Regions from separate parts of the Chryseomicrobium imtechense genome, predicted to be linked through region 2. Evidence: riboswitches for the same ligand, from Rfam matches in the RefSeq annotation. Region 2 holds a riboswitch; each other region holds the start of a gene.
The links. Region 2 has a riboswitch for cobalamin ahead of AB5N96_RS09335 (ABC transporter substrate-binding protein). Riboswitches for the same ligand answer to the same signal wherever they lie in the genome.
Positions count from the first base shown of each region.

Region 1 (10,284 bases), on a different contig from region 2:
TTTCCGCTTTCATTGAACAATGTTGCGAAGAACAGGGCAATCGCTCCGAGTGCTAAAAATAAAGTAAAACTATTGATGAGAAGCGCGAGTACATAGGAGTAGTTCAGATCTAAATTCCAAAGAAGATCTGCTAGAAATAAGAATGCCCCGTTTAAACCTGCTATTAGTAACGATGCACCAAATAAAATGCTACCTGTTGCTACTACGTACGTGTTTCGAGATATAGGGGCACTCAAATACAACATGAGTTCACCGGAGTCAATTGGACGCGCTAAAAGACGAGAGGCCATCGTTAGTGCAAAGAGTAACGCAACAATTTGAAAAATAAGCCCGTAGTAGTTACCGGATAAAATGTTCAGGACACTATCCATCATCGTGGCAGGATCATATTGAAAGATATCGAGCAACTCTTTCGGGAGTGAATCAATCTTAGCGTCAATCAAGCCAGTTTCCGCGATAGAAGGATAAATCGCTGCAATCATAAAAATGTAAAGGCTTGTCCCAATACTATAGCCTAGAATCCAACCAAGGTTGTCTTTCACAAGTGCGCGAATCATACGGACTCCTCCTCTGCATAATAATGGATGAAGACAGTTTCAAGGTCCGCTGGTGCTGAACGGAACGAGATGACTCGGTAAGTAGCAAGAGATTGAAGTAAGGTGTTCAATTCATCTGTCGTAGAAACCGAAACGTCGACTCGAGTTCCCATAGATTTTCCGTGCATCGCCTCAGAGAACTGTTGGGCAGACTGAGTATTCTCAAACTCAATGTGAAACAGTTTTCTGCTAGAAGCAATTAGGCCATCGATTGAATCCGACACGACAATCCGCCCATTGCGAATCAAAGCGGCATGATCACATGTCTTTTCCATCTCAGGAAAGTGGTGAGAACTCATCAAAATCGCTTTGCCGGCCTCTTTCTCGCGGAGTACAAGTTCTAAAAATCGTTCTTGCATGAGTGGGTCGAGTCCACTGGTCGGTTCATCCAACAAGTAAACAGGTGCATCTTTCATAAAGCAGCGAATGATTGCGAGCTTTTGCTTCATACCTTTAGACATCTTACGTACTTTAACTTTTGTATCAAGCGGAAAAAGTGCGAGTAATTCGTTTTCACGTTCCGGAGATGTACGATCCATTCGGCGTGTAAGCGTCAAGATGTCGTCACCCGTCAAATCAGCAGGAAAGCTGATTTCACCCGGAAGGTAGCCGACGAGTTTTTTCACGTTCGGGGAAGAAGACCAACAATCGTAGCCACCAATCGTTGCTTTTCCAGAATCGGGTTGCAGAAGACCCATGAGATGGCGAATAGCTGTCGATTTTCCAGCACCATTTGGTCCGATAAAGCCAAATACGGTTCCAGGTTCAACAGTAAACGACACATCAAACAATCCCTTGTTTTGTGCAAATTTCTTGGTAAGGTTCTTGAGTTGTATCATGTTCATCACTTCTTTCTCTTGACGTCGTTGTTTATATACTTCTACAAAACAAAAAAAGAATCCTCCAGCTTGTGAAAGGATTCAGAATTGACTGCGTCGATAGCGACGGTATTTTTTCTTAATAGTAGTAGCAATAGTTGTCACGATTAATAGGAATGAGAGAGCGATTCCCGAGAGTGCAACTACTAGTGCGACCCACTCGAAGAAGGAATACCCAGGTGCTTTGCCCCAATCCATAAATCCTTTCCAATCTTCAATGACGAGATTCATTCCGTAAATCCCAGAGACTACAGTAAACGTTGTGAGCATAAATAGTAAAAAGTTTTGTTGTTTGTCTGCTTGGTTTTCTTGCGTTCGGTAAAGCTCTTGTAATGTATCCCGTACTTCTTGGAATGTTTCGTCAAGGTGAAAGACGTCGACAAATGTCTTTGCGTGTTCCTTCCCAGTAGTACGGACGGATACTTCTCCAAAATAGTAGCGAGCGGAAAATTTAGAAATCATCTCAATCAACTCTTCCACATACGCCTCGTCCTTCTTCCAGCTGACGTTACTATGTTCGAAAGAAAGACGAAGTAACATGATACGGTAGAAGTAATGTAAGAGCAAATTGTAATAATGTGTACTCATAAACTGACGTAATTCATCCTGCATATCAGATGGATCACATACGGTGACTGTCGAGTGCGTGTACTCGGAAGTGACCGTATAGGTAAAGGGCGCAGATCGGTCATTTGCATGGCGCTTTAGGTAACGTTCTACATAATTAGGGGATGTGCTAGAAATGGAAGGCTCGCCTTTTAGGTTAATGCCGTCTAATTGCCCTAAACGATAGATCTGATCATTCGTTAGTTGTTGTCCAGATTTCGCAAAGATGAAGGCCGAACTATACATTCGTTCATCTTCAAAATATGGCAGTGTGCCAAAATAGCCTGGTAAGCGGTGTTCTCGTAAAATAAACGGATGCAAACAAGGAATCATATGTTGAAAAATATAGTCATTTGTCGAATTGAATGTGCGTTCTGCAGCACGTATAATAGCCCCTTTTTCTTCATCAAGTTTTGCTTCAACTACACGGAAATGATGAATAAAATTTAGCATATGATGCAAAGCCATCTCATTGTTTACTTCTAATCGAATTGTTAAAAGACCGATACCAAATGGGCACAGGGTAATGTCTAAACTATGTAATTGGAAAGGTGTAGTAGACCCATCAACCAAGAGTTCTCCGTGCTCTTCAAAAGAGCGGGAAAAGCGACTAAAGCTATTGTCGTGTGGAGAGGAAGGGAACAACTTGTCTTCGACGAATGGAAAAAAGAATTGTTCGAGCTCTGCATGGCGAACCGCGATATCAGGTCCATAGAAGGCATCTTCCAATTCCGTTTTATTCAAGCAAAAGAATGTATAGTCCTCTCGCTCCAATTCATCAATCAACTCTTGGCGTTTTTTCTCATGAAACGCAAAAGGGAATAGAAAATTCACATACCCATGTTCAATGTCTAATGGTGTAATTTCCACAGGTTTCATAAGACTACCTCCAATTCGTCAAGTCTTTCCTCACTTTTCCACTCTTCCGTCAAACGTAAACGTCTAACTACGAGAAATGAGCTGATGTTCATAGGCATAAATAACAGCTTGTGTCCGGTCTTGTACATCGAGTTTTGATAAAATGTTGCTCACATGTGTCTTGGCTGTTTTGAGTGTGATATAGGCTTGATCGGCGATTTCTTGATTGCTTAAGCCTTTTGCCATGAACAGTAAGATCTCCATTTCACGCTCGGTTAGGGAGTCGTGTAACGCATGTTGAGGAGAGCGCATACGTTGCATCATTTTTGTCGTCACTTCTGGTTCTAACACCGCTTGACCTATATAAGTCTTTCGAATGGCTTCTGCGATATGAGAAGCTTTTGAGGTTTTTAAAAGATAACTGACAGCACCCGCTTCAAGAGCAGCGTACACTTTGTCGTCATCAATGAAACTGGTCACCATCATGATGCGAGCTTCCGGCCAAGCTTTCACAATTTCAGCAGTCGCTTCTGCACCCGTTAGAATGGGCATCACCATATCCATCAAAATCACATCAGGTTTATGTTCAAGAGCCAAAGACACGGCTTCTTGACCATTAGAGGCTTCTGCTACAACATCCATATCGGGTTGCGCTTGAAGATACGCAGCGACACCGATACGGACCATTTCATGATCGTCTGCGAGCAATATTCGAATCATTGGATTTCCTCCTGACGTTTTGGTACTTGAACTTCAACAAATGTTCCTTGGTTTGGGACAGAGACGACTTTTGCTGTAGCACCCATCTCTACTGCACGTTCATACACATTTCCTAATCCATATGCACCTGGTTTTAGCTGCGTGGAATTAAATCCTACTCCATTGTCTTGTACCCGGAAAATCACGAGTTGGGGTTGATCCATCAAGCGAATCTCCATCTCTGTTGCTTGCGCGTGACGCAGTGTGTTAGACAAAGTCTCTTGCGCGATACGAAATAAATGGTCTTCAGAAGCTTTGGTTAACTTCACAGGGTCTAACTTCCATTTCAGTTGAAGCTGTACTTTTTGTTGGAGTTCTTCTAAAAGTTCCTCCAGGCCTTCTGCTAGCGTCCGGTCATGCAATCCTGCCGGGCGTAAGTGAAGCAAAAGGGCACGCATTTCGAGTTGCGCTTGGTGGATAGCCCGCTCCAATTGTTCCATACTGCGCTTCGGCGGATTTTCGAGTTCCACCATACTAGAAGCGAGCATCGATGCACCAAACAGCTGTTGAGAAACCGAGTCATGTAATTCACGAGCTAAGCGTTGGCGCTCTTCTACCACTCGCTCTTGAATGAGCTTCGCTTGCGAATCTGCTTTTTGCTCGGAAATTCGTGTGAGTGTCTTTCGTTGTGTGGCCAGAAGATGAGAGGTTTTTTCAAACGCCTCGTTTAGACGTTTACTAAAGTTTGGTTGTAAACGTTTCGGGAATCCATCTCCTTCATAAAGAGAAACAAGTCCTGTTTGAACAGATCGATCCAAACTCCGCGTGCTTTGGCGAGCGAATAAATAGGATAAAAAGCTGAATGCAAAAATTGAAAAACTCAGCCAAAACGCGAGTGGCAGGTCTGCAAATGTGATGTCATAGAGTGGAGCCCATGTTTCAAAAGTAGGCGTTCCCCACAGAACGACAAATAAACTGACGAGGAGAAGGTGCCAAAGCAGTGCAAAGCCAAGGAACAGCGTTGTAAACTGTCTCATTTGCGCAGCACCTCCAAATCCCCAAGCCAGATAGCTACAGTAATTATCAGTTCAGGTGAATCCGCGTCTGTCGAACTGCGGTCTTCTTTATAAAAACTCTGATTCCAAAGTCGTGTTACGGGTTCATCGAATACACAGACTTCCCCAATGATAGTTGAGTAGTAAACTCGAACGTTCACGCCATATGGGACAAGGATAGTCGTCTTGCCGACTACTTTTCGAATCGATATAAAACAAGTATCTTTTGGCAAGATTGTGTTCGTAAGATCTAAATCATATTCTCCAAACACGCTTTGGATATGCACATCTTTCCATGCGTATGGTTCGGAAGAGGTGACTTGAGTTGAAAACATACGTTGTTGTAAAACAGGTGAATCCGCTGTCGTATCTGAAAAGTGAAGTTGTTCCCAAGTCGGAATTGGTTCCTTTTTCCAGACTTTATAAAGGATATAGAGAACAATTCCAAAGAGTAGTAAGCGCGTGGTGACCATCGAGAATACCGAGATAAACAATAACACGAGACCGATCCAAAACAATACGCGATTGTCTCTGCGTAATCCCATGTAAATCAGCACACACCCAATGATGACGACCACGATTGAGCCGTTTTCAAACAGCAATGTCTCGGCTGCAAGTAATGTGAGGAAGCCGATTAGAATAAGCGAGTACTGGTTGGTCTGGTTGTCTTTCGTCATTTGTGTTCCCCCTCTCGTTGGAAAAAACAGAGGGGAGTTCCCTCTGCTTTCTATTCTACACGTGATTGTTCATTTGTCTCTTGCTTTTTTGATAGGTTCTCCAGGCGTTCTTCTAAAGTCGAAGCTGGTGTTGTCTCCTCAGCAGGTTCTTGCGCTTTCGGTGATTCAAAATAACGCTCCATTTCTTCGTGAGAAGCAAGTGGGCGAGCGTGCAATGATTCCTCAATCACTTGATCCATGTCCCGGTGTGCTTTTGCAACATTTTCCGTGCTCATCAGTTGTAGTTGACGCACTTTCATATCTTTCACTTTATGCTTCATTTCCTCATGCTTGCGTTCTAGAATAATTAATTCATCCGTCGCGCGTTGAATGCTAGATGTTAGCACGTGGATACGGTTTTCATACGTGTCTACTTCCATTTTCGCAAAGTCAATCAAGTCCTGCTCATTTGTAAGAAGAGCCAGTTCATATTGTTTTTGGCGTTTCGTCAACAAGTCTTGTGCCTGCTTTTGTTCTTCTTCCAGTTTTGCTTTTAAGTGAGCTTGTCGGTCGACCCATCGTTTGGTCTGTTCTGTACGTTTTTCTGCCTCTCGTACGTAGACGTTTAAGGCCTGAATAGGGTTATCACGTCGCTCCTGCTCAGTTTTCGGTCTGTCGAAAAGTTGGCGTACATCGTGTTCAAAGGTTTCAGCTAGTCGAGTAAAAATGTTTGTCATGGAAGTTCCTCCTTAGTTTTTGTTGATTGTTTTCCATTCACGTTCAAAGTTTTCAAATGGATCGTTTGAGCTGCGTGTAAGTGGTGCGTCACTGCATTTGCGGATTGCATACCAGACAAGTGCTAGTGCTGCGATGCCGATGAAAGCTGGGATGTTTGAAACAGCTGTCAGTAATCCGACGATTCCAACAGTTGCCCAAAAGACCTTACCAAGCGTGGATTGACTTTGAAGGAAGTAGTGAAGTCCTCCGATAACGAGTAGTGCGGAAAAGGCAAGTCCGATCAGCGAGCCTAAGTTGGCCAGCACGACGATTGCGCCAGTGATGCCGAGTAAAACGTATAAAAATTTTTTCATCATGTTTCCCTCCTTGTTTGTATAGTCTAAGTATAGAAGGGTTTTTCGTTTGACCAAACGGGCGCTAAGCCGATTTTCCTATCGGTCTTAAGATGTAGAGGCACTACACCTTGTCATCTGCTATACTATTTCGGGGAACCTTTATATATAGGAGACGTTTCATGTATTGTGAATTCGGGAACAGACTCGAAGGTCAAGTACAAAGCAAAGGCGGCTTATTATGGAGCAATGGATTACCGATTGGCTCAGTGAGTTTGGTTACTGGGGCGTTTTTCTCTTAATCATGATTGAAAATGTATTTCCACCGATTCCTTCCGAGATCATTTTGACGCTTGGTGGGTTCATGACAACGACGACATCAATGACAATTGTCGGTGTGATTACAGTGGCTACGCTTGGTTCTGTAGCGGGTGCTGTAATTTTATACTTCATCGGACTGCAGTTAGATGCCGAGCGACTTGAGAAAATCGTTGAAAAACATGGTCGTTGGTTACGTGTCACGAAAGAAGATATTCACCGGGCAGAAGCCTGGTTTGACCGCATTGGCCCGTGGGCTGTATTTTTTGGTCGTTTGGTTCCACTTGTGCGCAGTTTAATTTCGATTCCTGCGGGGATGTCGAATATGCGATTTAGTGTGTTTTTACTTTTCACAACGCTGGGGACTGTGATTTGGAATACGATTCTCGTGTCCGTAGGTGCGGCACTCGGGGAAAATTGGCATACGCTCGTCGGCTATTTTGATATTTATTCGAATGTTATCTACGTAGTCCTAGTTTTGGTAGCCATTGCTTGGTTTATTTGGTTTATAAATAAGAAAAAGAAACATTCATAAGGAGATCTCATGGAAATTATTGAATTATTAAAAGCATTATTACTTGGTTTTGTGGAAGGGATGACGGAGTTTGCACCGGTATCTTCTACGGGTCACATGATTATCGTGGATGATTTGTGGCTGCAGACGAAAGAGTTTTTAGGGCAGAGTTCAGCGAATACATTTAAAGTCGTCATTCAGCTCGGCTCGATTTTAGCGGTTGTGTTTATTTTCTGGAAGCGTCTTTTAAGTCTTGTGGGTCTACATAAGATGGAAGGCACAGCTCCAGGGCATCGCTTCAACATTGCGCACGTGTTGGTGGGGATTTTACCAGCAGGTGTCTTAGGGTTGTTGTTCGAAGATATTATCGATTCGTATTTATTCACGATTGAATGGGTAATCGTCAGCTTATTTGTCGGAGCCATCTTCATGATTATTGCGGACAAGTTCGGACCGAAAAACCCAAGTATTACAACTTTGGATGACATGACATACGGCAAAGCATTGAAAGTCGGTTTGATTCAGTGTTTATCGTTGTGGCCAGGATTCTCGCGCTCAGGCGCAACGATTTCAGGGGGAGTTTTACTTGGTCTTGACCACAAGACGGCAGCGGACTTTACATTCATCATGGCGGTACCGATCATGTTCGGTGCTAGTGCGGTATCGTTGATTTCGAACATGGAAGAAATCAATATGAGCCACATGGGCTTTTATGCGGTTGGATTTGTCAGTGCATTTGTGTTCGCATTAATTTCTATCAAGTTTTTCTTGAAGTTAATCGCGCGCGTGAAACTGACACCGTTTGCGATTTATCGTATGGTACTTGCAACGGTTCTAGCCTTCATCGTATTTTTATAAGATCTGATTGGCCCGCTCCTATTTGAAGGAGCGGGTTTTTGTTTGGGGTGGGGTTAGTCGTGGAATTAGTTTCCATAATATCAGCATCTGGTGAACGGAAGGAATTAGACGTCGAAAATCGGCAAATAACCATCGAATCTTCCGACACAATTGCCAAAACGCCCGACACAATTGCCGAACTCCCATCCAAATCCCGAATCTCATACTTCTGACCTTATTTCCCAAATGTCAAGACTTCCTTTCTCCAAATATCTATGGTTTAATAAACACAAGTACACAACATTTAGTGATGAAGCGAGTTACAGGTACCATATCTATGGTTTAATAGGGAATCCAGTGAAAAACTGGAGCTGTCCCCGCAACTGTAAGTGCGGACGACTGCCAACACAAGCCACTGCGTGAGAACGTGGGAAGGCACGGCAGAAGGAAGATGCACAAGCCAGTAGACCTGCCTGTTCTCGCATGAGCTTTACCTTCTTCGGGGATTGAGAAGGGAACGCGAGACGCCTTTAGGCATACGCGTTTTTTTGTCGTTTATAGCGACGGTTTCCCTGAAAAGGAGAGCCGTCGCTTTTTTGTGTCAAAAAGGAGGAATTCCGATGACGACGCATACCCTCTTCCGCAGTGAAGAACGACTCAAGCAGCTGTTTACTGCTGAACAATTAGACGAATTTTGGCGTCTCTCAAAACGCTGGAAAATTCGTCACCCGCAAGGCGCGGAGGACGCCTGGCTACACGCTATGAGTCTAGAAGCATTAAATTTACTTGATGAACAACACCCGTACTACACATTTGTCGCCGCTACACTCTATGAAGAACAACTCTATACGCAAGTTGCTACTAAACGAAATGTAGCTGTAGAAGACGTTCATACCGTGTTTGGCAAAGAAGCAAACCGACTTGCTGCACGCGGACTCTATCAAGCAGAAGTGATTACGAGTTACAGTCAACAAGAACTGACCGAGATGAGTAGCTGGCTCGACCGATCGCGTAATCAGTTATTCACCTATATTGGATTGAAAACACTCGTTGACCGCTACGTGACTCGAGACTTTAACCGGGAAATCGTAGAACTTCCACAAGAGCGATGGCTTATGATTGCGATGACACTTCATAGGCAGGAAAAAACCAATCGGTTACAAAAAGTGAAAGACGCCTATTGGGCACTTAGCAATCTCTACATGACAGTGGCAACTCCTACATTAGCTAACGCCGGGAAACCGAATGGTCAACTCTCTAGTTGTTTCATAGATACAGTCGACGATAGTCTGCAAGGGATTTATGACAGTAACACCGACGTTGCGACTCTTTCCAAATATGGTGGAGGTATAGGTGTATACATGGGGAAAGTTCGGAGTCGAGGGTCAAGCATCCGCGGATTCAAAAATGCTTCAAGCGGTGTCGTTCCTTGGATCAAACAACTGAACAACACAGCAGTCAGTGTGGATCAACTTGGGCAGCGGCAAGGTGCAATTGCTGTTTACCTCGACATTTGGCACAAAGATATTCTGGCATTTCTGGATTTACGTCTAAACAATGGGGATGAACGGCTGCGTGCGCATGACATTTTTACAGGTATTTGCTTGCCAGACTTATTCATGGAGAAAGTAGAGGCGCGTGAGGAATGGTACTTGTTCGACCCACATGAAGTACGCACACTTATGGGCTTCTCTTTAGAAGACTGCTATGACGAGCAGGAAGGACGCGGAACATTCCGTACGCGATACCAGCAATGTGTGGAAAATGAAGCACTTTCGAAAGATACGATTCCAGCCATTGATATTATGAAGCGTATCATGAAAAGTCAGTTAGAGACCGGCGTGCCATTTCATTTTTACCGAGACGAGGTCAATCGACAAAACCCGAATGCGCATGAAGGCATGATTTACTCCAGTAATTTATGCACGGAAATTATGCAGAACATGTCAGCGACGACGTTTGAGTCGACAAAAATTGAAGAAGACGTCATTGTCACAAAGCGTCGCCCCGGGGACTTTGTCGTTTGTAACTTGTCCTCTATTCATTTAGCTCGCGCGGTGGAAGACGATGTACTCGAACGGTTAATTCCTATACAAGTTCGTATGTTAGATAACGTCATCGAGCTCAATGATCTCCCGATTCCACAAGCCAAGCGTACAAACCTTCGTTACAGGGGAATCGGACTTGGTACGTTCGG
Region 1 covers NZ_JBGOBM010000010.1:27,461-37,744, reverse strand. Annotated here, with positions in the region: gene AB5N96_RS10215 (ABC transporter permease) at 1-557, opposite strand, end outside; gene AB5N96_RS10210 (ABC transporter ATP-binding protein) at 554-1,441, opposite strand; gene AB5N96_RS10205 (hypothetical protein) at 1,517-2,959, opposite strand; gene AB5N96_RS10200 (response regulator) at 3,023-3,658, opposite strand; gene AB5N96_RS10195 (sensor histidine kinase) at 3,655-4,674, opposite strand; gene liaF (cell wall-active antibiotics response protein LiaF) at 4,671-5,369, opposite strand; gene AB5N96_RS10185 (PspA/IM30 family protein) at 5,420-6,085, opposite strand; gene AB5N96_RS10180 (lmo0954 family membrane protein) at 6,098-6,439, opposite strand; gene AB5N96_RS10175 (DedA family protein) at 6,660-7,271, shown strand; gene AB5N96_RS10170 (undecaprenyl-diphosphate phosphatase) at 7,281-8,108, shown strand; cobalamin riboswitch at 8,395-8,577, shown strand; gene AB5N96_RS10165 (ribonucleoside-diphosphate reductase subunit alpha) at 8,708-10,284, shown strand, end outside.
Region 1: linked by a shared signal. The riboswitch ahead of AB5N96_RS10165 (ribonucleoside-diphosphate reductase subunit alpha) and the one ahead of AB5N96_RS09335 (ABC transporter substrate-binding protein) in region 2 are both predicted to bind cobalamin.

Region 2 (10,284 bases):
ATCAATGGCTTCTTTTGTTGCAACGCCCTCGTACAATGTGTAGATGGCTTCGTTGATCATCGGCATTAGAATGCGGTTTGAAACGAATCCTGGGAAGTCGTTCACTTCGACAGGCACTTTGCTCAATTTTTTCGTCATATCTTCGATTTCTGTGTATACGTCATCTGAAGTCGCAAGTCCGCGAATGATTTCGACTAGCTTCATAACAGGTACCGGGTTCATGAAGTGCATACCGATTACTTGTTCCGGTCGGTTTGTGACCGCTGCGATTTCCGTGATTGGAAGAGACGATGTGTTTGTCGCCAAAATCGCATGTTTCGGTGTGATTTCATCAAGCTGTTTGAAGATTTGTTGCTTGATTTCCATGTTTTCCACTGCTGCTTCGATGACGATATCTACGTCTCGTGCGTCGTTGATATCTAAAGACTTTGTGATGCGTCCAAGGATGGCCGTTTTTTCGTCTTCTGTCTTGCGTCCTTTTTCCACATCACGTGCTAAGTTTTTTGTAATGCCTGCTAAGCCGCGTTCGAAGAATTCTTCAGCACGGTCATTTAGTTTCACATCAAAACCTGCTTGCGCACAAACTTGCGCGATTCCTGACCCCATTTGGCCTGCGCCAATTACTAATACCTTTTGAATAGCCATCTCTATCCGCCTCTCTTACGCTTGTTTTGGTACTTCGATTAGAATTGCATCCCCTTGACCGCCGCCTGAACAGATGGCTGCGATACCAAGTCCTCCGCCACGCTTTTGAAGTTCAAGTGCTACTGTGTAAACAATACGTGCTCCTGATGCGCCGATCGGGTGACCGAGAGCAACCGCTCCGCCGTTCACGTTTACTTTCTCTGCATCCAGGCCAGCGATCTGATTGCTGACAAGTGCAACCGCTGCGAATGCTTCGTTGATTTCAATCAAGTCGATTTCTTCAATCGATTTGTTATATTTTTCAAGAAGTGTGTTGATAACTAGTCCTGGTGTTTGCGGGAAGTCTTCTGGTGCCACTCCCACTTCTGCATGTCCGACGATATAGCCAAGCGGTGTTGCGCCTAGTTCTTGTGCTTTTTGTTCAGAAGTCAGTACGACTGCACAGGCTCCGTCGTTCACACCTGGTGCGTTTCCTGCTGTAATAGTTCCTTCTTTTCCAAACACCGGTTTCAAGTTCGCGAGCCCTTCTACTGTCGTGCCTTTACGAGGTGCCTCGTCTGTTGCCACCGTGATTGGGTCTCCCTTGCGTTGTGGGATCTCAATCGGTGTAATTTCCTCTTCAAAACGACCAGACTCAATTGCTTTGAGTGCTAAGTCATGTGAGCGTGCTGCCCATTTGTCTTGCTCCTCGCGGCTGATTTCAAATGAATCCGCTGTTGAGTTTCCGTACGTTCCCATATGCACATTTTTCGGATGGAAAGCACAGGACAATCCGTCATACACCATGCCGTCTACTACTTGCGCATTCCCCATACGGAATCCTTCGCGTGCTTTTGGAAGGTAGTACGGTGCGTTAGACATCGACTCCATCCCGCCTGCAACGATGATATGCTCTTCTCCAAGTCGGATCAACTGGTCACCGAGTGAAATGCTGCGCATACCAGATGCACATACTTTGTTGATGGTTTCTGTTTTGACGCTCCACGGAATCCCAGCTTTGTTCGCTGCTTGACGAGAAGGAATCTGTCCTTGACCTGCTTGCAGAACTGTTCCCATGATCACTTCATCGACTTGCTCAGGTGTAACTCCAGCGCGTTCTAAGGCTGCTTGAATTGCGTGTCCCCCGAGATCTGATGCGGAAAGTGGGCTAAGTGCTCCACCAAATTTACCAAATGCCGTACGTGCTCCTGAAAGGATAACTGTCTTTGTCATTTGCGTAACTCCTTTTATTGAAAAGTTTTGTTGTAATCGCTTTCATAAGGTAGAAAAAATATAGGCTATCGAGCGCTCGCTCAGTTTAGTCCCGTAAAGAAAGGGAGTGCATTCCACACTCCCTTCACTTACGTTTAGTTTAACGAATTATCTGATGAATTGCAATACTTACTACTGAAGGATTGGTTCTACTTCTTCTTCAGTCGTGGGTGGTTGCATTTCCCCAAATACAGCTAGCTCAAGAAGTTCCGCCACATCATACGTACCGACTGACTCTTCTACTTCTTTTGCTTTCGTTCCATCGGACAACATTGTCAAGCAGTATGGACATCCAGATGAGATCACAGATGGGTTTACTGCTAATGCTTGTTCCGTACGTGCTACATTGACACGGTTTCCAACGTGTTCTTCCATCCACATCATACCGCCACCCGCTCCACAGCACATGCCTGTCTCGCGGTTACGTTCCATCTCGACAAGCTTGACACCAGGAATGGCTTTTAGAATTTCACGTGGTGGATCGTAGACATCATTGTAACGGCCTAAGTAACACGAATCGTGGAACGTGATGGTCTCGTTTACAGCGTGTGTAGGCTTCAAGCGTCCCTGATTCACAAGGTCATACAACATTTCTGTATGGTGAAGGACTTCTCCCGACCAACCGAAATCACTGTATTCGTTTTTAAAGATATTGTATGCATGCGGATCAATCGTCACAATTTTTGTAACGCCCGCTTTTTCGAATTCTTTGATGTTTGCTTGTGCAAGCTCTTGGAATAAGAATTCATTTCCGAGACGACGTGGTGTGTCTCCAGAGTTTTTCTCTTTATTTCCTAAGATAGCGAATTTCACGCCTGCCTCGTTCATCAAGTGTGCGAAAGCTAGAGCGATTTTTTGTGAACGGCTATCGAACGATCCCATTGCACCAACCCAGAACAAGTACTCGAATCCTTCTCCTGATTTGTCTGCTTCTTTCACAGTAGGGATGGCGATGTCCGGACGTGCGTCACGCCAGTTTTCTTTTTCTTTACGGTTTAGTCCCCATGGATTCCCTTGCTTTTCGATGTTTGTCATCGCGCGCTGAGCGTCTTTGTCCATTTTTCCTTCCGTCATGACAAGATAACGGCGAAGGTCGATAATTTTATCAACGTGCTCATTCATTACAGGACATTGGTCTTCACAGTTACGGCACGTTGTACATGCCCAAATTTCTTCTTCTGTGATGACATCTCCGATCAATGATGGGCTGTAGATGTCTTCAATAACAGCACCTTGTGCACCAGCTGCCATAGCCAACTGGTTTCCTTTAGTCCCGCTGAACGCCAGTGCTGGCACCCATGGCTTTTGTTGTGTCTCAACAGCTCCCGTGAATGTTAAGTGATCACGAAGTTTTGTAATCAGATCCATCGGTGACAACATTTTCCCTGTCCCTGAAGCTGGACACATGTTTGTACAGCGTCCACATTCTACACATGCGTAGAAGTCGATCATCTGTGCTTGCGTAAAGTCTTGGATGCGGCCCACACCAAACGATGGCATTTCTTCTTCCGCGTCCGGGTTGTCTTCATCTTCTTCCAAATCAAAGTCAATCGGTTTTAGGCGTCCAACATTGTCTAAACGGTGGTAATAGACGTTTGCTGGTCCTGTGATCAAGTGGAAGTGCTTTGATTGCGGAACGTACACTAGGAATGTGAGTAGGAATAGTAAGTGTGCCCACCACATAATGAAGAATACGACTGCAGCCGCTGTTGGTGGCAAGAAGCCAAATACCGCTGCGATGGATGAAGCGACTGGCTCTGTCCATGTCCCCGCATGGTCGTGCCAAATCATGTTCATACCGTTTCCGATCAATACAGAAACCATTAGACCCCCGATGAAGATGAGGACTAGTCCACTCTTCCAGCCACGTTTTAGACGAGCTAGCTTTTCAACGTAACGACGGTAGAATGCCCACACGACAGCAATTAAAATGACGAGTGTGACAATCTCTGTGAAGAAAGTGAAAGCAGGATACAAAGGCCCAAGTGGCAAGTGTGAATCCGGTTTCAAACCTTTCCAAATAAAATCAATTGCGCCTAATTGAACGAGTAAAAACCCGTAGAAGAACATGACGTGGATTGCACCACTTTTCTTATCCTTCAATAGTTTCTTTTGTCCAAATACATACACCCAAATCTTGCGCATACGCTCTTTGACATTATCTTCGAACTCGACTTTTTTCCCGAGTTTGATGAATTGGTAACGTGTCTTGAGCAGGTACGCGAATAAGTAAATGGCATAGCCAGTTACAGCGATGAATAGAACCCAGTTTGCGATTAATAACGGACTCAATTTCTTCTCCCCCTCTAGGATGACATTCGATCTTACTTGTAAGCATAACAACGCTATTCGAAGAAAGAAAGTGTTTGTTTCAGTATAAAAATGAATGAGCATTCAGTCAAGGTTTTTTTCCTCATCTAAAAATCCCCTGACCAACAAAAGCTGATCAGGGGATTGGAACACTATTCTTTTTCTGTGTGAAACACTTTTGCGCCGCGGATGTACTCTACGTCGCGGACTCCACTGCGGGCATTGACCACGCGTGCTGCCGCGAACAAATAATCCGACAACCGGTTCAAATAGCGCTGAACGATGACAGGAACATCCTCCTGTTGTTTCATCAAACTCACCATTTGACGTTCTGCACGGCGCGCAACTGTTCGCGCGATGTGTAAAGTCGCTGCAGCAGAAGTTCCACCTGGTAAGATGAACCGTTCGAGTGCCGGCCCTTCCTCCATCAACTGGTCGATACGCTTTTCTAAAACTTCGATTGGTTCTTCTGTCAATTTATAATTCCGGACTTTTGTTACAACGGCTAAATCACCACCACAATCAAAAAGTTCGTGTTGGATAGCTTCTAAATCTTCAAGAATGTCCTTGAATAATTCCGCATTAAGTTCCGTAACAGCTTTGCCGATAAAAGAATTGGCTTCATCGATCGTGCCGTACGTTTCAATTCGTAGATCGTCTTTATCTGCGCGCGCACCAATTAAACTGGTTTGCCCTTTGTCCCCTGTTTTCGTGTAAATCTTCATTTAGTTTTCCTCCCCTTGTACCTGCTTGTAAGAACGAATCGCTTGGCGCGTACAGTCGACGACGCCTTTTCCGATTAACTTTCCGAGTTCCGTGATTGGGCCGCCGTAAGGTAAGTTCTCTCCTTGTTGGGTGGCTGCGACCACAAGACTATCTGTTGGCGTACCCGTCGCTAACGTCCCAGTGCGTTTATCCAAGACTTGTTCTTCCGCAAGAGCTTTCGTCTTCGCTTCTGTGGCTGTCATCATCGCTTCAATAAACGCTTCATCAGACAAGTTTCCGTTCACGAGGATCCATGTATTGATTGTACCAATGGCTGGTAGAGACTGCACTTCATGTGCCCGTGACACATCGAGAGCGTTTCCGATGCCCGCGGTGACCATGATGATGAGTGATCCAAATGACGCTTCATACTCTTTGATAGCTGCTCCGCTTACATCTACTGCTGTGAGTTGCATGACGGTCTCTGTTGGAATCCAATGACGCATCCGCGCAAACTGCTTCACTTCCTGTTCGACATCATTGACGTTGTATGTCTGTGGTACTTGCCGATTCACGATTGTGCGGTACCAGCCAAAACCCGGATTCAAAACTGCTGAGGACACTACCCGAAGTGGACGCTCCTTGTGAAGCACAATGGCGTTTTCGGTCACGAGCACGTCCGTGGCACGAACCCAGGAAATTGAGCCTTCCACTTCACTTGGCAATAAAGTCATCTGCGGCTTAGGTTCAACCGGGTGCGCCGCGACATCTAGACGTGTCTCATAGACCGTTTCGAGTGTCGCTTTTTCTACAACTTCATGTGGCTCTCCGTAGGCGGACACGCGGCCTTTTTCCAGTAGCAACAAATGATCACAATAAAGAGAAGCCAGGTTGATATCGTGGAATACACTGACGACGGCTGTATTTTGCGTTTGTACATGCATTTTTAACGTATCAAGCAATTGTTTTTGGTGTGCGATATCTAGGTGATTCGTCGGCTCATCGAGAAGAAGAAGATTCGCTTGCTGGGCAAGTGCTTGTGCGACAAATACTCGTTGCTGCTCCCCACCCGATAATGTCGTAATTTCTTGATACGCATACGGTACAACTTGGGTAATCTGCATGGCCTCCATGACAGCTTCCTCATCCGCTGTCTTCCAGCTTGAGAACAACCCTTGTTGATGCGGGTAGCGTCCAAGCGACACCGCTTCTTTTACAGTCATCCCAAAACTTTGGGGCGGCAATTGCGGAAGCACGGCCATCTTGCGTGCGAGTTCTTTTGGTTTATAAGATGTCATTGGCTTGTCTTCGATAGAGACTTTCCCAGAGGATGCAGAGAGCAGTCCACTGACAAGCTTCAAAAGTGTCGACTTCCCACTTCCGTTCGGACCGAGAATCCCTAAGATTTCCCCAGGTTTTACTGTGAACGAGACATCATGGACAATAGGATGGGCGTAACCACCGGAAATCTTTTCGACTCGTAACATCTAGTTCACGCCCTTTCGTCGCTGGCGGAAGAAAATCCACGCAAATACAGGTGCCCCTATGAATGCGGTCATGACACCAATTGGCAGCTCGGTCGGCTCGATAATCGTGCGTGCCACCAAGTCACATAAAATGAGCAAGGATGCGCCGTTAATCATACTGAGTGGCAACACGTGCCGGTTGTCAGCACCGAATAATTGCCGGACCATGTGCGGCACGACCAGACCGACAAATCCAATCGTTCCCGAAACTGCTACCGCTGCCCCAGTCAACATGGAACCTGCAACGAGGACTTCTTTTTTCACGCGCGCGACATTGACCCCTAAATGATGCGCGCGGTCTTCACCAAGTTGTAGAGCATTCAAATCCCGCACTCGGAACAAAAGCCATGTACCCGCAATCGCCACGAACGGTACAATCATTTGCACGTGTGTCCATGTTCGCATAGCGACACTCCCAAGTAGCCAGCCAATAATTTGACGCAATTCTTCGCCAGTTAGAGCGATCATGAGCGAAATCATGGCACCGAAAAAGGAACTCGTAATAATCCCTGTCAAAATGATAGTTTCCATCCGCAGTGAGCGGTCAATCATGCGGGCGAATGAAACCACGACGATGAGTGTGACAACCGCTCCGACCATACTGAGTAGCGGTAATGTGAACATTCCGAAAAAAGGTAAGGACAATCCAAAAAAGATGGTTGCCACGGCTCCGACTGACGCGCCGGAAGAGACACCGAGTGTGTACGGGTCAGCAAGTGGATTTTTCAATAATGCCTGGAATGCAGCTCCAGCCACTGCTAAGCTAGCTCCGACAAGGGCTGCGAGAAACACACGCGGCATCCGGATATTCCAGACAATCGTTGAGGCGGTTGCATCCTCGCTCCCTCCCCATAAAGTGGATACTGGAATCTGGACGGCACCAATCGAGACACCGAGCCAGATTGAAGCGACTAACAGCAAGATCGATACAATCCAGCCAAGAGGTCTTCTAGTCATTCATAATTTCCGGGTAGACAGCCTTTGCAAGCTCTTCAAGAGCCAGTGCAAGACGCGGTCCCGGACGCGTTGTAATATCTTCATTCACTTCTATGACAGCATCTTGCTGCACTGCTGTCACTTGATCAAATCCAGGTCGTGCTTTCACAGCATCCACGGCATTTTCCATGTAGTTATACGTCAAGACGATGACATCTGGGTTGCGTGAGATGATTTCTTCTGAGTTCATCATCAGCCAGCCTTCTTGGTCCGCTACAACATTTTCTGCATTGATAAGTTCTAGTAGTTCTTGATTCAATGTACCTTGGCCTGCTGTGTAGATTTCAGGGTCCCCCGATGCTTCCAAGAAAACTTTTTTCGGTGTTTCAACCGCTTCTAATTTACTCGCTACTTCTTCTACTTGCGCTTTCATATCTGCAACGACTTGATCAGCTTCTTCTGATTTCCCCGTCACTTCTCCGATGTCGAGAATGGTCTCGTACGTTTCATCAAAACTCATTGCATTGTCAACGACAAATACTTGTACACCTGAGTCGATCAGTGGTTGCAAGCCTGCCTCTGCTGACGACCAGCTCGATTCATGTGCAAGGATGAGGTCGGGTTGGAGAGCGGTCATCACTTCGATGTTAAATTCAAATGAGCCGATCTTTTCTTTCGTCGTTGCCGCTTCTGGGTAGTTATCGTAATCTGTGACCCCTACGACTTCTTCATCTAATCCTAAGGCGAATAAGATTTCCGTATTACTCGGAATCATCGAGATGATAGCGTCTGGTGCTTCTTCCAAGGTAATTTCATTGCCCACTGCATCAGTAACTGTGAGTGGAAATGCTGTATCTTCTGTTTCCGGAGTTGTTGACGTCTCCGGAGTTTCAGTTGCTTCTTCGTTTGTACATGCCCCTAGTAGTAAAGTGGCTGCTAAAAGTGAACCTACCCATTTTTTCATTGTCTTTCCCCTTTTCTGTGTATGTAAAAAACCCGCCTTCCTCTACGGAAAGACGGGTGAAAATAGGTATAAATCGGCTAGAGCATGCAAAAAGGCATAGTCGACTTACACCAACCCATCCTCGTAGGTTCACGGCGCATTCAACAAGGCAGGTTTCCTGGCTTACGACTGATGTCGCTTACAGTGGCGGGACCGCGCTGGACTTTCACCAGCTTCCCTTTTACCTCAAGCAATCCGTTACTTGAGCACCTTGTTGTGTTGTGTCTAGCGTACTACATTTTCTCTGGAGCGGAAACCCCTAATAATTTCAGTGCATTTTCAATCGTTTGGCGCGTAGCCGAAATCAGTGCAAGGCGTGCTTGTGACAAGTCTTTTGCTTCTGGGTCCAATACTTTGTTGGCATTGTAGAAGCTATGGAACTGTGCAGCTAGTTCTTGAATGTACGTTGCCACGCGGTGCGGTGCACGAAGCTTCGCTGCATCTGCCACCACTTGTGGGAAGTCTCCCACTTTTTTCATCAAGTCAATCTCTTTTTCGTCCGTTAACAAGGACAAGTTTTCAACGGATGGGGCCATTTGGTGCTCTTCTGCTGCACGCAAGATCGAACAGATACGCGCATGTGCATACTGTGCGTAATAGACAGGATTTTCATTCGACTGAGAAACAGCCAGGTCAAGGTCAAAGTCCATGTGTGAATCGCCTGAACGCATACCGAAGAAGTAACGCACTGCATCGAGCCCAACTTCTTCTACTAGTTCACGCATCGTCACAGCTTTCCCTGTACGTTTGCTCATCTTCATCTTCTCGCCGTCTTTATACAATTGCACCATTTGAATGACGCTGACTTCTAACGTGTCGCGGTCATAGCCGAGCGCTTGAATGGCTGCTTTCATACGTGGAATATAGCCGTGGTGGTCTGCACCCCAGATGTTGATCAGCTTTTCAAAACCACGGTTGATCTTGTCTTCGTGGTACGCAAGGTCTGGCGTCAAGTATGTGTAGCTGCCGTCTTGTTTGATCAGTACGCGGTCTTTGTCATCGCCAAATGTTGTCGAGCGGAACCAGGTCGCGCCTTCTTCTTCGTAGATATGGCCGTTCGCACGAAGCTTGTCCAGTGCCACGTCAATTTTGCCGTTTTTATAAAGTGAAGACTCCGAGAACCACTCGTCGAAGTTCACGCGGAAGTCTGCTAGATCTTGTTGCAATTTCTCAAGTTCTTTTTGTAACCCGTAGCTACGGAAGAATTCATAGCGCTCTTCGTCCGATAGAGATGCGTATTTGTCCCCGTCGTTTGCTGCAAGTTCCCCCGCAATGTCTTTAATATCTTGTCCATGGTAACCGTCTTCCGGCATGTCCCGGTCTTGCCCGAGCGCTTGGAAGTAGCGTGCTTCTAACGAAAGCGCCAAATTGTGAATTTGGTTTCCAGCGTCGTTGATGTAATATTCACGACTCACGTCATAGCCTGCGAAATCAAGAACGTTACACAGTGAGTCTCCTACAGAAGCTCCGCGCGCGTGGCCGAGGTGCAAGTCGCCTGTTGGGTTCGCAGAGACAAACTCGACTTGTACTTTTTCGCCTTCCCCAGTGTCTGAGCGACCGAATGCCGTACCCGCTGTAAAAGCTGTGTTGATGACTTGTTGCAGGTAGTCTTTTTTTGTACGGATGTTTAGGAAACCAGGTCCCGCGATTTCAACAGATTCAATCGATGTTCCTTCTGTTTCAAGTTTCTCTAAAATCTGTTCAGCAATAGCACGCGGGTTTTGCTTCGCGATTTTTGTGAGTTGCATAGCAACGTTTGTCGCGTAATCCCCGTTTGCTTTGTCACGAGGGGCCTCTAAGTGGATCGAAACCGACTGGTCGCCTGCTAGACCTGTCGCGTCGACTGCTTTTTGAAGAGCGTCTTTAATGGATTGTTGAAGTTGTTCTACTGCATTCATTCGGTTACCT
Region 2 covers NZ_JBGOBM010000008.1:78,767-89,050, forward strand. Annotated here, with positions in the region: gene AB5N96_RS09305 (3-hydroxybutyryl-CoA dehydrogenase) at 1-645, opposite strand, end outside; gene AB5N96_RS09310 (acetyl-CoA C-acetyltransferase) at 661-1,857, opposite strand; gene AB5N96_RS09315 ((Fe-S)-binding protein) at 2,029-4,188, opposite strand; gene AB5N96_RS09320 (cob(I)yrinic acid a,c-diamide adenosyltransferase) at 4,359-4,931, opposite strand; gene AB5N96_RS09325 (adenosylcobinamide amidohydrolase) at 4,932-6,398, opposite strand; gene AB5N96_RS09330 (FecCD family ABC transporter permease) at 6,399-7,394, opposite strand; gene AB5N96_RS09335 (ABC transporter substrate-binding protein) at 7,387-8,337, opposite strand; cobalamin riboswitch at 8,468-8,605, opposite strand; gene argS (arginine--tRNA ligase) at 8,610-10,274, opposite strand; gene AB5N96_RS09345 (YwiB family protein) at 10,271-10,284, opposite strand, start outside.

Region 3 (10,284 bases), on a different contig from region 2:
TGCAGACTCAACGAGTTCCCATTTTAAGTCGGCAATCGTAACACCTTCTCCTTCGGAAGCCCTTGCCACCACTACTCCCCACGGATCGATAATCATACTATTACCAAAACACTCTTTCCCAGGATGATACGTCCCGTGCTGACCCGCCGCAATCACATAGCATTGATTTTCAATAGCGCGGGCACGAAGAAGTGGTTCCCAGTGAAGCATGCCCGTATAACGTGTGAAAGCTGCGGGAACAAACAAAATCTTTGCCCCCTGTTTCACATACTGCCGGTAAAGTTCCGGAAAACGAAGGTCATAACAGATACTTAGGCCAGCTTTGCCAAACGGAAGTTCCACAGTTTCAAGAGTTGATCCTGCCTCAAAAAAATCTGACTCTTTGTGTGTAGATACACCTGGAATATCAATATCGAACAAATGAATCTTTCGGTAACGCCTCGAAAGATCTCCGTCCGGAAAAACAACATAACTTGTATTATAGGACTTCGTATCAGAATAGGTTTCGGTTATACTGCCGACATGAATGAAAAGGTTCAACTCTTTTGCGAGCTGTTGAAACAACTGGGTTGTTTGCCCAGTAGGAATTTCTTCTGCTGGATGAATCTTTTCAGCATCTTGCCCTAAGAAATTGCAATTTTCGGGAAGAGATACGAGTTCTGCTCCAGCGGTTGCTGCTTCTCGAATGAATCTCTCAATTTTTTTTAAATTTTGTTGTTTATCTTGTCTCGAATTCAATTGGATGACTGCTACTTTCACCAACTCACACCTTTCCACTCTATTTCGTCACACTATGCCATCGGTCGGGGGGGCGAATCCCTCCAGGGTCGTAATTCTATTACAGCTTATCTTGGTTTCTCTGATAAGGCTCTGCTATTTCAATTGATTCTTCATACGGCGTTGAATGTCGTGTATCTTCAAGCGGAAATTTTTGATCCACATCGGGTTTGATGCCCATCGTGAACTCATCGACAGGTGAGAACGTGCTTGGTGGAACAGATTTTTTGATAAGAACTTTGTACAAAATATAACCGACCAGTCCAAATACTACGAGTGCATAGATAGCGCCCATTTGCCTTCTCCCCTTTACAGAATATGGTGCTTTAAGTTTACCATATTTGCTTTATGAAATAACCCCTGGGGTTGTCTCACATACCGGAATACTCATCACTGTCAGCTGTAAATAATGGCCCGTCCATATCACGGTTCGAAACGTCTTATTCTCAAGAGTGGCTTCTTCAATGTTTAACACAAGTGGCTCAGGACATGAGTTATAATGGTGCATCAAGTCATTCCTTTCACGTATCATTAGTGTAGTGTATGCAGATGCATAGTTTGTGTCAGGGCACTTGCAACATTTCACGGATTTCGTCGTCTAAATTTCACATCACGAAAAAGGAAGGTGCTTGTATTATGAATGAAAACTTGGAGTCTACTCTTAACGCGCTTTCCACAATTCAAATAACAGCCAACCCAAATAATGAGCCTGTTACAGTTCTTGGATTCGCTGAGGGCATGAGATGCATTGGCGTGGGAACAGACGCAGCTGTCTTTCATTCTTCTGAGACACCGGAATATGCGTTTAAAGTGTATGCGAACGAAAAGAGGGAAAAAATCGCGGTGGAAGCTGAGGTCTATAAACAACTTGGCGATTCTCCGTATTTTCCGACGTGCTACGCCGCTACTGCCTCTGTCTTAGTAGTAAGTTATGAACCAGGCATTACGTTTTTTGACTGTATTCTGCAAGGTATTTCGATTCCTAAAGAAGCAGTTGAGGATGTAGAGAAGGCACGAGAGTATGTTCGGAGCAAAGGTTTAAACCCTCGAGATATCCATCTTAAAAATGTTTTATTACAAGACGGCCGCGCAAAAATAATTGATGTATCGGAGTATGTGCTACCTGGTAATGACAATCGGTGGGAAGATTTGAAGCGTGGTTATGAAGACTATTATCATCTTTTTGAGGGGCGTGCAGTGCCGTTTTGGATCGTAGAGACGGTTCGAAAATGGTACAACAACCGTTCTGAAGGGTTTTCATATGAGGACTTTGCGAACAAAGTAGTGCGATTTTTTATAAAAAAATAAGTGTAGTAGAGCCTTCCATCTCGAACTTTGATGGAAGGTTTTTTCATTCATATAAAAAAGCATAGTGACAGTTAATTCAGCCTAGTGCTATACTTATCCTCGAGTTACTAATTCAATATTTTGTGGATGTTTTGTTCAGGTACTACAACATGTAGTTTAAAAGGGAAGTTAGTGAAAATCTAACGCTGTCCCCGCAACTGTGATGCTGACGAAAGCTCAATAACCACTGTGCACGTGCATGGGAAGGGAGCCAGAGGATGACGCAAGCCAGAAGACCTGCCGAACAAAACCGATTCAGACGTTTCTTCGGGGATTGGGAAATGGAGACTTTCTTCATTTCTTTTTTGTGAAACGTTTCCATTTCTCAGCTGTCTCTTCGGAGGCAGCTTTTTTGATTATAAGGAACGTCTACCCAAAATGGAAAGGAGATTTATGACCAAAACTACATCAAAAGCCCGCTACTCGTGCTATCCATTTATGCGTGAAAAGAGCTGCCTTGTTGATTACGAGATTCGTACAGACTCTCTGACAACTCGAATTGGGGAGGCTATTGCCGTCCTTCGGCTTGAAGAGCAACGCGAGGAAATCGCAATTTTAGAACGAGTCCAACCGCTTGCCTACCACCTGAACGGATCAGTTCGAGGTCGCATGGCTATCACCGAACAAGACCTTGCGTGGTTGGATGACATTTATGATCTGTATATCGAACGTCGTGATGACTGGAAGAACTTCTACCTTCCACAAGGTACACAGGGTGCCGCGCTGCTTCATGTTTGCAGAAGTGAAGCAAAAAAGTCCTATCGTGCATTGCATAAGGTGTCACAAGAACGTCCTGTCGATGAATTGTTATTTTCCTTTCTTGGATTACTCGCGAACGTCTTCTTCGTGCTAGCCGTCGCCGTAAACCAGAACCAAGGAATCGAAGAAATCGTCTTTCACTCAAAATCATATGGAAAAGGATGAATACTCACATGAAAAAATGGCTTTCTGCAGCAGCATTTCTCACACTTGTTTTAGCTGGCTGCCAACAACAAGCTTCAGATGCAACTGAAACACCAAACGAACAAACAGAGGAAACTACTGAATACACCGTGACAGATGACCGTGGCGAAGATATTATACTTCCAGAAGTACCTGAAACCATCGTCTCTCTTCAACCAAGTAATACAGAAATCCTTTTTGACCTAGGAGTTGGTGAAAAAGTGATTGGTGTAACGGAGTTTGATACATACCCGGAAGAAGCAGCAGACATCGAGCGCATCTCCGACTCGATGACGATTAATGCCGAGCGCATCATTGAAATGGATCCAGACGTTGTCATTGCGTATACAATTGGCGATGACTTGCAAATCGCTCCACTCGAAGAAGCAGGCATTCCAGTGGTTGTTATCGAAACCGCTTCTACTTTTGAAGATGTTTACGGAGACATCGAACAAATTGCAACTGTAGTGGGCGCTGAAGAACGTGGTGAAGAATTAATAGAAGAAATCAAAGCACAAATTGCAGGCGTGAAAGAAAAAGTAGCAACCCTCGACACACCAAAACGCGTGTACTTTGAAATTTCTCCTGCTCCAGATATCTGGTCAACTGGAGAAGGTTCATTCCAACAAGAGATTTTAAAAGCTGCTGGAATTGAAAACATCTTTGCAGATCAAACTGGCTGGTTCAATGTCTCGAGCGAAAGTATTATTGAAAAAGATCCAGAAGTTATTTTGACGACGGTCAACTATGTGGACGACCCAATTGGTGAATTGATGAGTCGCCCAGCATGGGAATCTATCACTGCTGTAAAGAACGAAGCCATCTATCAAGTAGATAGCGATATTATGAGTCGCCCTGCAACTCGGATCGGTGAGGCTGTTGAGCTTGCTGCCCAAACGGTGTATCCAGAGTTGTTTGCGCAATAAATTCAAGTAAGATTTCCGGAATCGTACGGTTCGTTGATCGAACTACCTGAGCAGTTGTATATAGAGGAAAATCATAGCCAGTTAGACGATAGCGACTGATGGCGACTTCAAAGCGCTCATCACCAAAAACATCTCGCCCTCCAATTTGGAGCTGTGTGATACGTTTGCTAACAGGACGTGTGATATCTACCGTATAATCGATTCCACCCCACACATCGTGTACATACGGAGCGGGTGCTAGTTCTCTGATTTCAGATGAAAAACAGGGCACACCCGTTTTTGGATGAACAGTAAATACAGCGGCACTTTCTTCAAGTAAAGTTTTGACCTGACTTCCCGTCAATTCGATGATCTGGAGAGGTGCTGCATGTGGTGTGTGACGCAAGACATCCCTGCGCGTAATAGAACCAAAGAACCCGCCATTTTCTAGATAGGGCATTTCAAATACGGTCAACTGAGCACCTGTCGCTAGTTGAAAGACTTCATGCATCAAGTCATGAAATGGGTGCCTATGCAGTCTGGATGAAAGCATTCCGGAAAACCGAGTATCCTGTGGCCACTCGGCAATGACTGTATCAAGCCATTCATCTGCTTCCGTCGGCTCGTTCAAGTTGTTTTCAATTGTACGAAACGCACTGGAGAACTGATTCGATGCAGTTTCTGTGTCAATCATCACTTCGGTATAGCCAATTGCGTGAGATCCCGGTTGAACAATGTGTACACCATTGACCTCAGTATTCATTCGCAGATGCTGATGACCTGTGATCAATAGATCAATTTCAGGGAAAGCGTGCGCGATTCGGAGCGCCTCATTTTCACTCTCAGCACCGTGAAATGGCCAGTCACTATCTGGATCTCGTTCAAAACCACCGTGATAGCTAACGATTAGTAGATCAGGTGACTCACTAGCTAAAATAGAAGGTATCCATTTTTTCAAAGCTTCCACCGGGTTACGAATGTCAAGGTGACTAAGCTCACTAGTCTCGTCCCACTCCCGAATAAGTGGCGTCGTTAGTCCAATAATCACGAGTTTTATCCCTTTGATATGTTTGACTACATAGGGTATAAAGCCAGATACGTTGGCACAAATCCACTCATAGGGCATATCATTTTGTGCTGTTTTGAATGTTCGATAGGAATGTGTGAATTCATGATTTCCAGGAACAGCAACAGAAATCAATTCTTTTGCTAGATCCAAAATTGGTGGCCGTTTCTTCATCATCTCGTAATAAAAAGCTTCCGGACTTCCATAGAAAAAGTCTCCATTGTCGATAATGAGATCCGGTTGTTTTTCTTCCAGTTCATGGGCAAGACGCTTAAACTGTCGCTCTTCACCATGTACATCACTAATCACTGCAATCTTGATCATTTCAACACCTCTTTGACGAGTAGTATACAAAACCACAGGAGGAATCTCTATGCTTATTTTTGTTTCAGGCGGCGCACGCAGTGGAAAAAGTCAGTTTGCAGAAAAACTGGCCACTTCCCTCATAACCACCTATCCCCCTCTTTATATCGCTTCTGGACAAGCAACCGACTCCGAGATGATGGAACGCATTCAACATCACCAGCGGCTCCGAACGTCAAGTGGGGTCGCATGGGAAACCATCGAAGTCCGCGATGCCCTCACGCCACTCGAGCGACCGTTTCCAACTGAACAGCCGATTTTGTGGGATTGCTTGACGACATGGCTCGGCAATTTTTGGTTTGAGAATGTCGACAAAACAACACTAGTTGCTTCATTGAAACAACAAATTTCGATGTGGAAAAAGACTGGGACCCCTGTCATTTTAGTGTCGAACGAGGTATTTGACGAGCCCACATCCGTATACCCGGAAACGGAGGAATACAGAAAGTGGCTCGGCGAACTTCATCAATGGATTGTAGCAGAGTCAGACTGCAGCATAGAAGTGACGTTTGGAATCCCAAAGGTCTGGAAGGAGCCTCAAGATGAAAGAACTACTCAGTGGCTTGCCACTTGCCTTACAGTTTTTTAGTAGCGTTCCTGTTAAAGCCACCTTGCCTATGACAAAACGGTCTATCACTTCAATGTTCGCCGTTTTTCCTCTCATCGGATTGCTTGAAGGAACACTTCTTTTCGGACTTTATACACTCTTATCGAATGAGCTTCATGTCGCACTTCTTGCAGCTTTGTTGGTTGCAGCGCATCTTGCCTTTACAGGTGGTCTCCATTTAGATGGTCTGACAGATACTGCAGACGCTTATTTTTCTTACAAAGACCAAGCAAAACGTCAGGAAATACTAAAAGATCCTCGTGTGGGAGCGTTTGGTGCGATGACAGTTGGTGTCTCGTTACTGATGCGGTTCGGAATTTACGTGCAGTTGATAAGCTTAGAGCTTTCCATACTTTACTGGCTAGTGATTCCGATTTTAATTCGGTGTGGAATGGTGTTGTATTTAGTTGGAACAAATCCATCTAAAGAACACGGCATGGCACATTTTTTCAGACAACATTTCTCATTCCTTCCCCTGACATTTATCCAACTCTTTATTCTGGCTACTTTGATTGTATTGATTCCAGTTAGCAGTGCACCTGTTGCGGTTCTTTTCATTGGGATTTGGTATTTCAAAGTTTGGACGAGAAAGCATTTTGGTGGAGCTTCCGGTGATATGTGTGGGGCATTTATAGAAGGAGGCGAGTTAGTCGTATGGCTCATCTTGTTGATCTTATTATAATGCGACATCTACCAACTTATGGAAATCAACAAAAACAGTATATCGGGTGGACAGATCAAGAAATTTTGGATGCAGAAGTTCCTTCACTCACTAATCAGGAGATTCAGGTCTATTCCAGCGACTTGATTCGATGCATTCAAACCTCAACACTTTATTTTCCAAGAAGCACAGTACATACAGATGCAAGCTTCCGGGAGTTGCATTTTGGTGACTGGGAACAAAAGACGTATGCAGATTTGCAGTTCGATACAGCTTATAGAAACTGGATTGATCAACCACTTGAATCCACACCACCAAAGGGTGAATCGTTTTGCGAGTTTGAAATACGCGTACATCAAGCTTTGTTTAATTTACTAGACACTTCAGATAGTCCATTGATTTTAGTAGTCCACGGTGGTGTGATTCGATTAATAAAGTCTTGGTTTACTCTAACGCCTTTCCAGCAAGCAGTTGCTGGGCACACCACAGTTTTTCACTTCACATTAGAAAAAAAGGAGAGCTGGTCATGCATATCGTATTCGGAGGTGCCTATCACGGCAAGCGAGCCTTTGTTCGCGCGTATCTTGAAAGAAACGATGTAACAGTTCAATGGATTCATGCAGATGAAATAGAATTCGATCATACAAAAGATGTACTTGTCTTTGATGGTATCCAAGCGGCGTTATTTCCTCTTACAAAAGAACAGAGATCCGAATGGCTAGATACCTTACAATCTGCTGCTTCGAACCAAACAATCATCTGGATTGTTGAAGATATTTCCCGGGGAATTGTCCCTTTACAAAAAGAAGATCGTGTATTGCGTGATGAATCAGGGCGAATCACACAATACCTTGTCGCAGAGGCCACTTCTGTGACACAAATCTGGTACGGACTACATGAAATGAAGAAAGGAGTGTCACTATGGGAATGACGAGAAAGCTTACACTAGCCGCACTTTTTGTGGCTCTTTGCGGAATCGGTGCACTTATTAAGTTACCTGGTCCATTTAGTAGCGTTGCCCTTGATTTGACCCCTGCACTTTTAAGTGTGGTATTTCTTGGTCCTTTATGGGCAGGAGCGATTGCAGGCATCGGTCACATCGTGTCAGCACTCAGTGGCGGCCTTCCACTTGGGCCGTTTCATTTCATCGTAGCACTCGAAATGGTAGGAATAGTCCTGATATTCGGATGGTTTGTCCGACGAAACCGACAATTACTCGGGTATATATGGGTTACGTTGGCTACAGGCCTTCTTGCGCCTCTTCCATTCTACTTTCTGATCAGTCCCGCTCTTTATAGCGCTTTGGCTCCTCTTCTTTTATTAGCTACAGCAATCAACTGCTTGCTTGCCTCTATTGCGTCACCTTTAGTAAAACGTGCAGGACGACAGGAGATGATTCGGTGAGAGATGCAATTTTTTTAGGCAACGAGTTGTGGATGGGTGTTGATAATTCTGCGGGAATTGGTGAAAAACCTGGAGATATGCTAAGTGCGAGTGAGAGTTTAGTCGCGGAAATGGCAGCAAGAGTGGCTTTATTAGAATTATGGTGTGTTGAGGCAGAAGCGCAGCGAATTGTCGTAATCAATTTTACGGGAAATGCTGCTTGGAATTTCTATAAACTCGGTATCGAACGATTATTCCAAAACATTGGGCTAGACTGCCCTCCTATTGCCGGATCAACAGAGTCGAACATGACCACATTACAGTCAGGAATTTCCGTACAAATTATAGGAAGCCGACAGAAAAAATGTTGGTATCAGACAAAGAAAAAACTGACACCTGTCGAGCAACCAGGCAACTGGTTTCTAATCGGAAAACCCTTGGTGGGACAAGCGGTTTTAAACACCCCAACTGAAGTTGTTGCACTAAAAGAGCTTTATTTGGCACGACTTTCGGATTCCATTTCGTATTGTCATCCGTGTGGTTCTTCTGGTGTCGATGCAGAACTGTCTCGTTTAGGAGTTCGTGCATCTAATCCTATTCCACCCGGAAGCGCAGGGCCATCAACCTGTGTACTTGTAAAGTCGCCATTATCTTTAGATGCGTTGCAACGACTATTCACTGCAAGTGTGATGGAGATTTGAGACAGATGAGACAACCCCTGGGGTTGTCTCATTTTTTGAGTTAACTTTATTTTGAGATAACCCCTGGGGTTGTCTCACTAACAAGTTTCACGAAATAGTTCATGAGACGGTGATCATCGGTTAATTCAGGGTGGAACGAACACCCGAGGAAGTTGCCGTCACGTACAAGCACGATACGACCGTCGTGTTCTGCTAACACTTCAACAGACTCTCCTACTTCCACAATATGAGGTGCTCGAATAAACACAGCAGGAAATGGTTCTCCAAAACCTGCGATATCAAGACCAACTTCAAAACTATCGACTTGGCGACCGAATGAATTTCTCTCGACCGTCACGTCCATCACACCCAAATGACTCTCTTGTCCTACGACATTGCGTGCCAGCAGGATTAAACCTGCACACGTGCCGAACATCGGAATACCCTCTTCCGCAAGTTTACGAATCGGCTCAAGTAATTCGTAGCGATCGAGTAACTTGCGCATTGTCGTACTTTCCCCACCTGGCAATACGAGAGCATCGAGTCCTTCGAGGTCTTCAAGCCGTTTCACTTGAACAGCAGTTGCTCCACTTTCTTCTATAGAAAGAACATGTTCACGGACGGCACCTTGTAAAGCGAGAACACCAATTCTCAACATTTCACAGCACCCGGTCCTGCATCCGGTCACTTGCTTCTAAACGACCAATCTCAATACCTTTCATCGGAACCCCTAGGTCTTTTGAAATTTCAACGAGTAGTTTGTAATCTTGGTAATGTGTCGTGGCTTCCACAATCGCGCGGGCGAAACGTTCTGGATTGTCCGATTTGAAAATACCAGAACCGACAAATACTCCGTCTGCGCCAAGTTCCATCATAAGAGCTGCATCCGCAGGTGTCGCAATGCCTCCTGCAGCAAAATTCACAACAGGTAAGCGCCCTAAATGTTTGATTTCCAGTAATACATGATAAGGTGCACCTAAGTTTTTCGCTTCCGTCATCAATTCATCGTCGTTCATATGAATGATTTTTCGAACTTGGGCATTTAATTTACGTAAGTGACGAACCGCTTCTACGATATTCCCTGTCCCCGGTTCTCCCTTTGTGCGGAGCATGGATGCGCCTTCTCCAATTCGGCGAGCCGCTTCACCTAAATCTTTATTTCCGCAAACAAACGGCACCGTGAAGTCGCTTTTGATTAAATGAAACTCTTCATCTGCTGGTGTTAATACTTCAGATTCATCGATGTAATCGACACCCATAGCCTCAAGCATCCGCGCTTCCGAAATATGACCGATGCGCGCTTTTGCCATGACCGGAATTGTCACGGCCTGCATCACTTCTTCTGTAATGCGTGGGTCAGCCATACGCGCAACGCCGCCCGCAGCACGAATATCCGATGGTACACGCTCTAACGCCATAACGGCCACAGCTCCAGCTGCTTCTGCAATGCGGGCTTGCTCTGCATTGACGACGTCCATAATGACGCCACCTTTTTGCATTTCCGCCATTCCTCGTTTCACTCGATCTGTTCCAGTAAATTGTTTCGTCATTCA
Region 3 covers NZ_JBGOBM010000005.1:122,347-132,630, forward strand. Annotated here, with positions in the region: gene AB5N96_RS06780 (carbon-nitrogen hydrolase family protein) at 1-759, opposite strand, end outside; gene AB5N96_RS06785 (hypothetical protein) at 839-1,072, opposite strand; gene AB5N96_RS06790 (hypothetical protein) at 1,124-1,285, opposite strand; gene AB5N96_RS06795 (serine/threonine protein kinase) at 1,414-2,085, shown strand; cobalamin riboswitch at 2,205-2,383, shown strand; gene AB5N96_RS06800 (cobalamin adenosyltransferase family protein) at 2,518-3,048, shown strand; gene AB5N96_RS06805 (ABC transporter substrate-binding protein) at 3,057-3,992, shown strand; gene AB5N96_RS06810 (bifunctional metallophosphatase/5'-nucleotidase) at 3,910-5,361, opposite strand; gene AB5N96_RS06815 (bifunctional adenosylcobinamide kinase/adenosylcobinamide-phosphate guanylyltransferase) at 5,411-5,989, shown strand; gene cobS (adenosylcobinamide-GDP ribazoletransferase) at 5,943-6,689, shown strand; gene AB5N96_RS06825 (histidine phosphatase family protein) at 6,662-7,270, shown strand; gene AB5N96_RS06830 (bifunctional adenosylcobinamide kinase/adenosylcobinamide-phosphate guanylyltransferase) at 7,195-7,599, shown strand; gene AB5N96_RS06835 (ECF transporter S component) at 7,596-8,072, shown strand; gene AB5N96_RS06840 (hypothetical protein) at 8,069-8,752, shown strand; gene pdxT (pyridoxal 5'-phosphate synthase glutaminase subunit PdxT) at 8,799-9,389, opposite strand; gene pdxS (pyridoxal 5'-phosphate synthase lyase subunit PdxS) at 9,391-10,281, opposite strand.
Region 3: linked by a shared signal. The riboswitch ahead of AB5N96_RS06800 (cobalamin adenosyltransferase family protein) and the one ahead of AB5N96_RS09335 (ABC transporter substrate-binding protein) in region 2 are both predicted to bind cobalamin.